Regions from separate parts of the Exiguobacterium sp. 17-1 genome, predicted to be linked through region 2. Evidence: riboswitches for the same ligand, from Rfam matches in the RefSeq annotation. Region 2 holds a riboswitch; each other region holds the start of a gene.

Region 1 (3,210 bases), 260 kb from region 2:
CTAGTCGTGCAATCAAACGCAGGAGGGTCGTTTTTCCGCTACCATTGCGTCCGATTAAACCGATCCGATCATGTGGTTGGATGAAGAGGGACACATCGGTTAAGATGTCATCGCCTCCGAATTGTTTTGTCAGGTGTTGGATGTCGCAGATCATCATATTAAAATTTCCTCTCTGACGCATCAAAAAAAGGAGAGTGCAAACAGCACTCTCCTCGACTCGTGGAAGATGCGCTTTGCTTTATTTTTCGAGTATGGAGTTCTTCAAAAAAGGGCAGACTGACCCCTTAGAACGCCATTCCATGAAAAATTGCGCGCAACAGATAAAGTTGTTCCATCAACCAATGCTTACACGCAGCAAAACCCATTTCTTCCCACCACCTTTTCTCATTCGATATCTTTATTTTACCATGTCACCTGGAAGGAAAGAAAGAACAGATTATTTAAATAAGCCGGCGATCGAGTTGAAGAAGGCACTTAAGCCGTCAAACAGCTTTGCAAAAAATCCTTTTGTTTCTTCTGATGTTGCAAAGGCCTGAATGTTTTGCCCGGCATCCTTCAGTCCACTCTCAATCTGTCCCCAGTTGAGGTCGGCTTGTTCCATTTGGTTAAACAAACCGGTCAAACGGTCCATTTGGGCGTCGGACAGATTGATATTGTTATTTTGAATGACTTGGACGATGACGTTCTCAATCTCGACTTTCGTTTCCGGTTTCTGTTTGGCGATTTCCGCTTTGATTTCGTTCATCAAGTCGGCGACCTTGTCCGTCCCGACTGTCTTCCCGACATCTGACGTGACCGACAATTCTTGCTGGGCCAAATCTTTTCGTTCATCGGTCAGTTTAATGCCGGTCTCAGCCGACGTTTGGTCGTAGGCTTTCATGATTCCGGTCAAGGCAGATGTTCCGGTTACCTTGTAAGGAGACGTAATCGTGATGTCCGCATCGGTCACACCGGCCGTGACAAGCGCATTGAGGTACATGTCCTTTGTGACCCAGGTGATGTTTTCCGTTGCAACGGACAGACCGTCGCCTTTTTCAGCCAACTCGATCTTGGCGGACGAATACATCCCGCCGCCGCGTTGGGACTGGGGAATGTTTTTCCCGAGATATTTTTCTTCATCCGCAGATGTCGCGATGATCGGAGTGATGCCTTCCGGTGCGTTCAGACGGGACAAGACCCATGTTTTATCCTTCGCTCCGAGCGATTCGCCCAGTGTGATAATCGTTTTGTCGACGACCTGTTCGGCAGATGCGGCCGTTGGCAGTAATAACGTCGTAGCAAGTAATGCCGAAGCGGTCCATGTCATGGTTTTATTCATAAAAGTTCCTCCATAAGTTAAGTATCAGGTACTAAATTTAGTCTAATCGACCGGCGACAGAAGAGAATCGGTCTCAAGGACGAGCCGTCATCCACCTTCCGTCATGTTCCATTGTACAAAAAAATGGAGTGAAATGACGAGAATGGGTCAATTTCACATCAAATCATGATAAACTCAAAATAAATCAAATAGCGACCACTAGGGGAGTCAGTAGGCTGACTGAGACGACGAAGACGTTCGGACCCTTTGAACCTGATTAAGTTTGGACTTACGGAGGGAAGTGGCGTGGACGATCCTCTTTTTATGGTCTTTTCACGTCATGCCTGACATCGGGTGTGGCGTTTTTTTGATTACAAAAGGGGGAAAAAACATGACATTCAGTGAAGAAATCCGGCAAGCGGCAAGACGGTATTGGGACAGCAGCTTTACCCATCCATTCGTGACAGGGATTGCGGATGGAACACTACCGGAAGCAAAATTTCGCCATTACGTCCTACAGGATGCCTATTACTTAAAACATTTCGCGAAAATTCAGGCGCGGGCCGCGTCGAAGGCACAGGACTTCGCGACGATTGCCGAACTCGCGGAACATGCGACGTCGACCTATGCTGCAGAACTCAGTCTGCATCAATCGTTTTTTGAACCGCTTGGGATTTCGGACAAGACACTGGCAGAGTTTGAACCGGCACCGACAGCATACGCTTATATTTCGCATATGCACCATGCAAGTGAAGGGACGCTCGGGGAGACCATCGCTGCGATTTTACCGTGTTACTGGCTTTACTATGAGATTGGACAACAGTTACAGACGGCGACACCGGCTTCACCGATTTATCAGCAATGGATTGCGACATACAGTTCCGAGTGGTTCGAGCGGGTCGTCTTTGAACAAATTGATCGTCTGAATGATTTGGCGGAGCGGGCAAGTGCCGAAGAACGGGAACGGATGAAACAACATTTTGTCAAAAGCTGTTATTACGAATTGATGTTTTGGCAGATGGGCTGGACGGAAGAGACGTTTGAACAAATTTATCTACGGACAATGGACAGACAAGATGTAAAGTGAAAAAAGTAGCTTGAGTAAAATATATGGAAGTAAAAAAACTCCACGCCTGATCGAATCACGAAAAGGGGAAACGTGGAGTTTTTGTAATGAAACGAAAGGTACTATCAACCGAAAATCAACAAGTTGATTCATATAGTTGCATATGAACATATTTTATGTTAATTTACTAATTACACGCATATGCACATGTTTGTGTGAAAAGAAGAGGGGATGAATGATGAAGGTATACGACTACAATAAATCCATCGGGCGTAAGGTAGTGACGCTTTCTCGGCTGATTGGATTTGGGTTGAATAAAAAATTTAAAGAACTTGATTGTCCACTTACATTTCAACAATGGAAAATCATGACGGCATTGAACTATCAAGAAGGAATTTCACAAAATCAATTGGCTGAAATCGTTGAAAAAGAACACACGACAGTTTCCAAAATTGTTAACACGTTAATTAGAAAAAACATGCTTCGAAGAACGACGGATGTGAACGATAAGCGGACGAATAATGTGTTTTTAACGGAAGAAGGCAGAGAAGTACTTGAAAAACTTGCTACCGATCAAGTCCAAACGTTTTTAGACAGTTTAGTGGACGACATTCCCGAAGCGGAAGTAGAAATCTTTACTTCTGTATTAGAACGTATGATAAAGAAAATCCAATGATTTTCTTTATCGTATGTTCTAATATTTTATTGAATATGTGCATAGGCAACTAATAGAGAATAGAGGGATTAGCATGGACGTATCAACATCATTAGCTCAAAGCAAACGTAACAAATTAATGATTATTTTAACAAGTGTATTAGTGATTTCAGCAATGAACACGACGATGTT
Region 2 (3,210 bases):
GACGATAAAGTCCGCCGGGCGATTTCGTTGTCCAAAGATAAATACTGCTCGGTCTCCCAGTCCTTGAACGCTGAGATTGAAGTCTACTATTCCATTAATGGTGTCCGGAACGAGGAACCGATTTGAAACGGATTGTCCCTGTCCTGTTAACAAGCGTCCTGCTCGCCGGTTGCGCCGATGAACCGACACAGCCTGTCGAGCCGCAACCGAAGCCGGCGAAGAAAACGAAACCGCCGCAGCCGGATCGATCCTCTGCCGCTGAACGGGAGGCGAAACAACTTAAGCAGACCGTCTCGAAGATGTCGACGGCGGAAAAAGTCGATCAGTTGCTGTACATCGGCGTGACGGGAACAGCCCTGACACAAACGGACCGTCAATTACTGCAGGACCATGCGCTTGGAGGCGTCCTGTTACTCGGCGGCAACATCACATCGACCGAACAACTGAAGACCTTTACAACAGCGATTGCCGAAGCCCAAAATGCTGATTCAAAAGCGTTCCTCGGGTTTGATGAGGAGGGTGGGCGCGTCAGCCGGGTGCCGGATGCCAAACTCAAGTTATCGCCGAGCCTGTCATTTGGTCATAAAAATGATCCCGGATTGATGAAGGAAGTCGGGCAAACGCTCGGTTCGATTTCCCGTTTTTACGGCTTCAACATGGATTTCGCCCCGGTTCTTGACGTCAACAGTAACCCGGCGAACCCGATTATCGGTGACCGGGCACTCAGTGCAGATGCGGAACAGGTTGCCCGGCTTGGTATTCCGTTGATGCAGGGGATGAAGTCGGAAGATGTTGTCCCGGTTGTCAAACACTTCCCGGGTCACGGGGATACGACCGTCGATTCGCATGTTGGTCTGCCGCGGGTCGATGCTTCGAAAGCGGAACTCGAACAGACGGAACTGGTACCGTTCAAACGGGCGATTCAAAACGGGGCCGAGATGGTCATGGTTGCGCACATCCTGTTCCCGGCACTCGATCAAAACCGTCCGTCGTCGTTGTCGAAACCCGTCATGACCGGTCTGTTACGGGATGAACTGAAGTTTGATGGTGTCATCATCACGGATGATCTCGTGATGGGAGCAATCACGGAACGGTACGGACTTGCCCAGGCAGCAAGTCTTGCCCTCGAAAATGGTGCTGATATGGCGATGTTCTCATCGCCCGGCGGATACTCGTCCGTTCATAAGGAAATCATGGCGCGGATCAAACAAGGAAAATTGTCGGCAGCAGATCTCGATCAGAAAGTCGGGCGGGTCTTACGCTTAAAACAAACGTATGACTTGTCGCAAACGAAACGCGTCGACAAGTATGAACAGCTGATCAAGCAGGTCAAAGCGGTCGAATCAGACATGCGACGCTGATCAAGGGTGGAATACACGTGACTATCCGTGGTAAACTACAGACGTACCACACAAATTAATATCTACACTAGGGGAGTCTCGCAGCAGACTGAGACGGAAGTATCCGGACCCTTTGAACCTGATCTAGTTCGTACTAGCGGAGGGAAGTGGATTCCGATCAATCATCCGAGGATGCGACGACTGTCGCCCTTTTTTGTAGGACCACTCCATCAGTTCATGGGGTGGTCCTTTTTCGTGTGGAAAGGGGGAAATAATGACGCAGTTACATCTGTTGACAACCGGCAAGCAACGTCCGGACGTGCTCGAACGCTTGTTGCCGGAACTCGCTGCAACCGTCGACCGGATTCATCTGCGGGAGCCGTCATGGTCGGCGAAGGAACTGGTCGCGTGCATCGAAACACTCGTGCGACGAGGCGTAAAGACAGAGCAATTAATTGTCCATGACCGGCTGGACGTGGCAATCGTCACCGGGACCGGAGTTCAGCTGACCACACGGAGTATTCCGGTTGACCGTGTCCGGAGCCGTTTCCCGGAGCTGGTGATTGGTCAATCGGTCCATTCATTGACGGAAGCGGTGGCGGCAGAACAGGGGGGTGCTGATTACGTCCTATACGGCCATATTTTTGAGACGGGATCGAAACCCGGTGTACCGCCAAGAGGACTTGATGCCTTAAAACAGGTTGTCGACTGGACATCGATTCCGGTTATCGCAATCGGCGGAATTAAACCGGACAATCTACAGGATGTCATGGCGACAGGCTGCTCAGGTGGCGCCGTCTTGTCAGGCATTCTTGGTCAAACGTCTCCGGTTGAAGCAGCCGGACGGTTCCGGGCGGTGATTGGACGATGAAGCAACCGGATGTATTGATTGTCGGCGCCGGCATCATCGGTTTGACGCTCGGTTATGAGCTCCTTCAGCGTGGACAAAGCGTCCATTTGCTTGAACAGTCAACAGTCGGACAAGGGGCGACACGGGCAGCAGCAGGGATGCTCGCGACGGACGAAGAACTGTCGGAACCGTTACATGCGTTAGCGGCAGTCAGCCGTACACTTTATCCGCAGCTTGTCCGTCAATTGTTCGACGAGACCGGGTTGAAGAGCGGCTATCTCGAACTGCCGTTTCAGCTCAGGCAGGCAAATCAAACCGTCCAATTTGAACGGGTCGGTCAAGTCGATCCTCCGTTGCTCGTCCGCGCTTTACGGCAAGCGATTGAACAGCGGGGCGGGGTGATTGAAGAACAGGTGACTGTCTTGCGTCTTTTGCGGGACAAAGAGACGGTAACCGGGGTTGAAACAAGCCGGGGACGGCAATTTGGTCGACAGGTCGTCATTGCCGGTGGACGAGGATCGGAACCGTTGTTGCAAACGATCGGGATTTCGATTGACACGCTCCCGGTCAAAGGCGAGTGCCTGTCTGTCCGCCTCGCAACCGGTCAACTCGAACAGACCTTGTTTCACGAGACGGTGTATCTCGTCCCGAAAGCAGACGGACGGATCATCATCGGCGCAACGGAACACGTTGGCGAGGAATCGACGACGGTCAACGCGGGTAGCGTCTCGGACCTGTTGACGGCAGCGATCGATGTGTATCCGCTGATCCGTGATGCGGAACTGGTTGACATCTGGTCCGGTGTCCGGCCACAAACTCGTGACGGATTACCGTATCTTGGACGGGTCAAAGGGGTTGCCGGTTTGTCGGTCGCGACGGGACATCACCGGCACGGTATCCTGCTCGCTCCGGTGACAGCGCAAGTCCTCGCCGATTGTGTCATGAACCGAAAACCGGAAGTTACGCTGGAGAAGTTTTGTTGCAGACGACACGAGGAGGAGAATACATGCAAATCCGATT
Region 3 (3,210 bases), 380 kb from region 2:
GATCAGAAGCCGGATATTTTAACGATTCGCGAACTCGTCCGTCTGCTCGATTCCCCCTCTTTTATCGATTCAGCAGATGATTAACCACACAAATCAAAGGAAATCTTAAAAAAATGAAAGACCTTCAATCCGTTGTCTAGCAACAGGTTTGAAGGTCTTTCGACAATCAAATTCAGAAAAAAAGGTTTTAACTTTTGAAAGACAGGGGTATATCTACATTAGCACCGTACAACACGGTCGCTTTTCAATTATTGTTTCTCAATATCAGCGTAATGACCTGGGAGAGAAATGCTACTTACTCACTTCGTTTTTCATTTCTGAATGAAATCCAGTTGAACTAGCATTTAGCGCAAGAATTTCTGTTGGAACCTATTGTTCCACTCCTACATTCATTACCTTTTGAGGGCTATACCAAATTCAAGGGGGAAATGAACATGTCAGTAACATTAAAAGTAGAAGAACGCGAAGTACGCCCACGCTCACTTAGAAAGCAATTACGTCATGAAGGAAAAGCTCTTGGTGTCGTGTATGGCTACAAAGTGGAAAGCACACCGATTTCATTCGATGAAAAAGAATTGGTCAAGGTTGTCCGTGATCATGGCGAAAACGTCTTGGTTGCTCTTCAAATCGGCGGTAAAAAGGTCAACACGTTGATCAACAAGCTTGATATGGATATCTTTACACCAACGATTAAACACGTTGAATTCATCGCTGTTAAAATGGATGAAGAAACAGAAGTCGAAACGGATATCGTCCTCGTCGGCGAAGCAGCCGGTGCGAAACTTGGCGGATTCCTTTCACAAACACTCTTTAAAGTAACAGTTGCCGCAACACCAGATAAATTACCGGAACGGATCGAAGTTGATGTAACGGATCTTGCAATCGGAGATTCAATTACAGTAGCTGATCTTCCGGAAGAAAAAGATTTCCGTGTCGTCACAGAAGGTGACATCCAAGTTGCAGCAGTCGTTGAATCGACACTTGAAGCTGAACTTGAAGAAATCGAAGAAGCAGAAGCTGAGGCACAAGCAGCTGATGCGGATACAGCGACAGACGATTCAGAACAAACTTCTGAAGAGCAAGCTGAAGAAAACAAAGAAGATAAAGAGTAATCTTTTCTCTCCTCCCCTCGTGGGAGGTTTTTTTATGCATATTGACAAGTCACGGCGACAGCCGTACAGTGAAGAAGGTACACATCATTGACACATCCACTAGGGGAGCCAGTTGGCTGAGACGATTCACTTCGGACCCTTTGAACCTGATCTAGTTCATACTAGCGTAGGAAAGTGGAGCGGAATCCTCGTGCTCTTTTTCTGCATCTTGCAGGTTACACGACCGCTCTCTTTTCATAGAGGGCGGTCTTTTTTGTGGTTTCTTTGTGGATGTGCATTTAAAGGAGTAGTGATTATGAACAGTTGGAAAATGAAAGAAATCATCGTCATGATGATGCTCGCCGTCGCGTGTGGTGTCCTCTACTTAGGGTGGTCGACGTTATGGTTACCGATCTCGGCCATCTTCGGACCGGTCGGATCAAACTGGATGTTCGGTATCTGGGTCATTGCCAGTCCCCTAGTCGCCTACATCATTCAAAAACCAGGCGCAGCATTGATTGCAGAAGTCGTCGCTGCTGCCGTCGAATTGTTTACGGGGAGTCACTTCGGCTTATCGGCACTGTTGATTGGATTTGCACAGGGAATCGGAGCCGAGATTGCCTTTGCCGTGTTCGGCTACCGGACGTTTAATACGTTCACCTTGATGTTGTCCGGTGTCTTCGCCGCCGTCGGAAGTATGGTTTACAGCCTCATCGTGAATGGATTTGCCTACTATACGACGACGACCCTGCTGTTGACGTTTTCCCTGCAACTCGTCAGCGGAGCATTGCTCGGTGGATTGCTCGCAAAAATGATCGTCGACGCGCTCGTTAAGACGGGGACACTGAACGGTTATGCGGTCGGACGGCAACGGAAGCAGCGTGCCGCATGATGCAGTGCGAGCACCTGTCCGTCCGTTATCCGGATCAGGATAACGCGGTCTTACACGACTTGTCGATCACGATCCAAAAAGGAGAAACGACCTTGCTCGTCGGTCCAAGCGGCAGTGGCAAGACGACCTTTTTACACGTTCTTGCCGGTCTGTTGCCGGACACGATTGAAGCAGATGTCACCGGTCACTGGTTGACCGAGGGAACGGTCGGGATTTTGTTCCAACAACCGGACGATCAGTTTTGTATGCAGACGGTCGGCGCGGAAATCGCCTTTAGTCTCGAGAATCGACAGATCGCCCGCAGTGAGATGGAGGAACGCATCCAGTTGCTGTTGGCGCGGGTCGGACTTGATCTTGCCTTGACGACACCGATTGCCGAACTGTCCGGCGGGATGAAACAACGGATTGCTCTAGCCTGTGTGTTGGCACTTGAACCAGACATCCTGTTACTCGACGAACCGACGGCACAACTCGACCCGAGTGGTCAACGGACGATGATGCATCTGATTGAAGAATTGCATCACGATCCCGACTTGACGCTCGTTCTGATCGAACATCAGCTCGATCAGTGCGTGACGTTTGCCGACCGGGTAATCGTCTTTGAAGGTGGTCGCTTATTGCTTGATGGCACACCGTATGACGTGTTTCATCAACAGCGGGATGTGATGACAGCGCTTGGCATTGCGATGCCGCTCCTCTACCCCTACGGACTTGAGACTTTACCGGAGCTGTCCGGACAAGCCTGTCATCTGAAGAAACGTCCGGTTGAACGTCGAGCGGTTGGAACGGAGCGGACATTTGAGCTGACGCGGGTCCGTGTCAAACGGGGGGAACGGACGATTCTTAACGATTTTTCATGGACGACCTTTTCCGGTCAATGGATCATGCTCGTCGGACGCAACGGGGCTGGAAAAAGCACGGTCCTTGAGACACTGGCAAAATTACTTCCGTCTAAAGGCGATATCCGCTTGTTTGACACCCCGCTTCGGAAATGGTCGGACCGGACGTATTACCAACAAGTCGGCTTTGTTTTTCAGCAACCGGACTTCCAGTTTCTTAAACAGACAGTCGCCGACGAACTTGCCATCAGCTGTGCTACCTTTGATCCGGAACGGGTCCAGACGGCTTTGCGTCACTATCGACTGACCGATGTCGCGGATCAGTCTCCCCTCGCGCTCAGTCTCGGACAAAAAAGACGGTTGAGTGTCGCGACGATGTTACTGGAAC
Region 4 (3,210 bases), on a different contig from region 2:
GTTCGGATTGAGACGGAAGATGCCAAAGGGAAACGAACCGTCATTGAAGAATCGATTGATCAGGATGAAACGTTTGATGTTCCATTGACGATTGATCCGGGAGAAGAAGGTAAGATTACGATTTATAAAGATGACGAAGTTTACCGGGCGAAGACGATTACGTACAACCAGGCAAAATCACAAGAATAACGAGCAGGATGTTAATCCTGACAAAGGAGGGCGTAGGATGGCAGAAAGTCGAATTGAAGACAATCGGGATGGAACGATTATCCGCTTACAGGGTGGATTTTATGATGTCATGACGCCTCAAGGTGAAATCCGTTCACGGGCACGCGGTAATTTCAGAAAACGGGGCATCAGCCCTGTCGTCGGCGATGAAGTTGTGTTACACATCGAAAGTGAGACCGGATATATACTAGAAGTAAAGGACCGTCAAAATTTCTTGGTTCGCCCACCAGTTGCCAATATCGATCAAGCTTTGTTGGTCGTATCGGCAGCAGAACCTGATTTTTCTGCCCATCTGTTGGACCGGTTTTTAGTGTTGATTGAAGCAAAGGAAATTCAACCGATCATCATCTTGACGAAGATGGACTTGTTACAAGGTGAAGCCGAACAGGTGGTATTGGAAGCAATTGCCGCTTACCGGACCATCGGATATCACGTCATTGAAACGTCAAGTGAGACATTGGCCGGAGTCGAATCCGTCCGTCCGTTGTTAAAGGATAAAACGAGTGTCCTGGCCGGACAATCCGGTGTAGGGAAAAGTTCGTTGTTGAACGCCTTGGAACCTTCGTTGGCACTGGAAACGAGTCATATTTCGAAGGCGCTTGGTCGTGGACGCCATACGACCCGCCATGTGACCTTGATCCCGCTTGGCGAAGGATTGATTGCAGATACCCCGGGGTTCTCGAATCTCGATTTTCCGCATGAAATGGAACTCGAGGAATTACGTTGGTGTTTTCCTGAATTTGTTGCTTTACAGGACGAATGCAAGTACCGGGGCTGTCTGCACTTGAATGAGCCCGGTTGTGCCGTTAAACAAGCCGTCGAGACACATGAGATCATGGTCTCCCGGTATACGAATTATGGTATGTTTGTAGAGGAAATCAAGAATCGGACACGGAGGTATTAAGATGATTAAAATCGCACCATCAATCTTATCAGCAGATTTTGCAAATTTAGAACGGGATGTCAAAGCCGTTGAAGCGGCGGGAGCCGACTATATTCATTTTGATGTCATGGACGGTCAGTTTGTTCCGAACATTTCCTTTGGCCTCCCTGTCCTAAGCAGTTTACGTCAAAAAACAGACATGGTTCTCGACGTCCATCTCATGATTGATCGTCCGGAAAACTTTGTCGAAGCCTTCGTTGCAGCAGGTGCTGATATCGTAACCTTCCACGTGGAGGCGACGAATCATGTCCATCGTGTTCTGCAACAAATCAAAGCAGCAGGTGCGAAAGCGGGAGTAGTGCTCAATCCGCACACGCCACTTTCGACGATTGAACATGTACTCGAAGAAGTCGATATGGTCTTGCTGATGACGGTCAATCCGGGTTTTGGCGGTCAAGCGTTCATTCCAGGTGTGATGAAGAAATTAAATCAACTGGCTGCAATGAAAGCAGAACAAAATCTATCCTTCGAGATCGAAATCGATGGTGGAGTCAATGCGGAAACAGCGAAATTATGTATCGAGAATGGGGCAAACGTTCTTGTTGCAGGTTCCGCTATCTACAATGCGCCGGACTATTCAGAAGCAATCACTAGTATTCGAAATGCTGCTCACGTATAATAGGAACAGAATCAAAATTAAATGATGACCGCAAGGGGTGTCGCGTCAAGCGGCTGAGAGAAGTGATTGGACTTTAACCCTTCGAACCTGTTCCGTTCAGACGGACGTAGGGATGTGGCGCACGCAGGCAGTACGGCGTTCGTCGTACTGCCTTTTTGCCGTCCTGCGATTTTATTTTTAGGAGGAAAAAAAGATGAAACGGCTACAAATGTTAATGGAAATTGCAATCTTTGCAAGTCTTGGTGTGGTATTCGATTTATTAATCCCATTTAAAATGCCGCAAGGTGGTTCAATTAGTTTGGCAATGTTGCCAATCTTCGTCATGGCCTTTCGTCATGGTGTCGTCGGTGGGGTCGTGACAGGCGCACTTGTCGGAACGATCCAACTGATGTTCGCTCCGCAAATTCTGACGGTCGTTCAGCCGTTACTCGATTATACGATTGCGTTTGGTGTCGTCGGATTGAGCGGATTATTCGCACGGCAAGTTAAAAAAGCAGCAGCAACCGGGAAAAATGGCCGTTTGATGGCGATTGTACTAGGTGCGACATTGCTTGGTGCGGGCTTACGTTATGTGTGTCACGTCATCAGTGGAATCGTGTTCTTCGCTGAGTATGCGGAAGGTCCAGTTGTCCCGTATTCGTTGATCTATAACGCGACGTATATGGTTCCATCGTATCTGTTATGTGGTATTGTCGCAGGACTCCTGTTTACGACAGCACCACGACTTCTTCGTTATTCAGCACGAGGTGTCTGATGCGGGTCGTGATTGTAGCGGCCGGTCCGGCGGAAGACATCCCGTCCCTAAAGCCGTTTATGGATGAGAAGACGATTGTCATCGCTGTCGACGGAGGTGTCACCGTGTTGGCACAACAAGGTTTCGCTTTTGACTTGGCCATCGGTGACTTCGATTCGCTCGGATACAAACCGGAAGGAGCCATCATCCATCCGGCTGAAAAGGATGAGACCGATTTGGAACTGGCTTTACGGTACGTCAGTCAGCAGTATGAAGCAACGGAAGTGTTGGTATTCGGTGCGACCGGAGGACGACTCGATATGACGCTTCAAAACGTCTATCTGTTAAAACAATTTCCGGCAGTCCGCTTGATGACGAAGCGGGAAGAGGTCCGTTTCTTACAACAGGGGCAGTACACTCTCCAGGCGGACCAGTATCACTATTTGTCCTTCATCCCGCTCGTTCCGACACGTTTGACACTCCAGGAGGTCAAATATCCGCTGGTGAACCATGATGTGCCGGTCGGCGGATCCTTGACCGTCAGCAATGAATGGACAGATCAAGGGGCGGCGAACGTGACGGTGCATACCGGTGAAGTAATTGCTTTACGAAGTTTGTCAGACCGTTAAAAAATGTGATCGGCTTTAGGATATCCTAAAAGCCGATCACGTTTTTTGGTAGTTTTGT

The links. Region 2 has a riboswitch for thiamine pyrophosphate ahead of tenI (thiazole tautomerase TenI). Riboswitches for the same ligand answer to the same signal wherever they lie in the genome.
Region 1: it holds a riboswitch for thiamine pyrophosphate, as region 2 does, so the genes downstream of both, tenA (thiaminase II) here and tenI (thiazole tautomerase TenI) in region 2, are expected to answer to the same signal.
Region 3: it holds a riboswitch for thiamine pyrophosphate, as region 2 does, so the genes downstream of both, MUN34_RS05980 (ECF transporter S component) here and tenI (thiazole tautomerase TenI) in region 2, are expected to answer to the same signal.
Region 4: it holds a riboswitch for thiamine pyrophosphate, as region 2 does, so the genes downstream of both, thiT (energy-coupled thiamine transporter ThiT) here and tenI (thiazole tautomerase TenI) in region 2, are expected to answer to the same signal.

What each region holds. Positions count from the first base shown of each region.
Region 1 covers NZ_JALIGJ010000002.1:733,399-736,608, reverse strand. The annotation lists gene abc-f (ribosomal protection-like ABC-F family protein) at 1-157, opposite strand, end outside; gene MUN34_RS09560 (DUF1002 domain-containing protein) at 437-1,318, opposite strand; TPP riboswitch at 1,509-1,614, shown strand; gene tenA (thiaminase II) at 1,689-2,384, shown strand; gene MUN34_RS09550 (MarR family winged helix-turn-helix transcriptional regulator) at 2,599-3,039, shown strand; gene MUN34_RS09545 (MFS transporter) at 3,113-3,210, shown strand, end outside.
Region 2 covers NZ_JALIGJ010000002.1:468,626-471,835, reverse strand. The annotation lists gene MUN34_RS08235 (OsmC family protein) at 1-126, shown strand, start outside; gene nagZ (beta-N-acetylhexosaminidase) at 123-1,361, shown strand; TPP riboswitch at 1,421-1,523, shown strand; gene tenI (thiazole tautomerase TenI) at 1,615-2,211, shown strand; gene MUN34_RS08220 (NAD(P)/FAD-dependent oxidoreductase) at 2,208-3,210, shown strand, end outside; gene thiS (sulfur carrier protein ThiS) at 3,197-3,210, shown strand, end outside.
Region 3 covers NZ_JALIGJ010000002.1:91,259-94,468, forward strand. The annotation lists gene MUN34_RS05970 (DEAD/DEAH box helicase) at 1-84, shown strand, start outside; gene MUN34_RS05975 (50S ribosomal protein L25/general stress protein Ctc) at 435-1,112, shown strand; TPP riboswitch at 1,204-1,302, shown strand; gene MUN34_RS05980 (ECF transporter S component) at 1,408-1,983, shown strand; gene MUN34_RS05985 (ABC transporter ATP-binding protein) at 1,980-3,210, shown strand, end outside.
Region 4 covers NZ_JALIGJ010000001.1:882,610-885,819, forward strand. The annotation lists gene pknB (Stk1 family PASTA domain-containing Ser/Thr kinase) at 1-189, shown strand, start outside; gene rsgA (ribosome small subunit-dependent GTPase A) at 227-1,132, shown strand; gene rpe (ribulose-phosphate 3-epimerase) at 1,134-1,790, shown strand; TPP riboswitch at 1,814-1,920, shown strand; gene thiT (energy-coupled thiamine transporter ThiT) at 1,984-2,544, shown strand; gene MUN34_RS04315 (thiamine diphosphokinase) at 2,544-3,152, shown strand.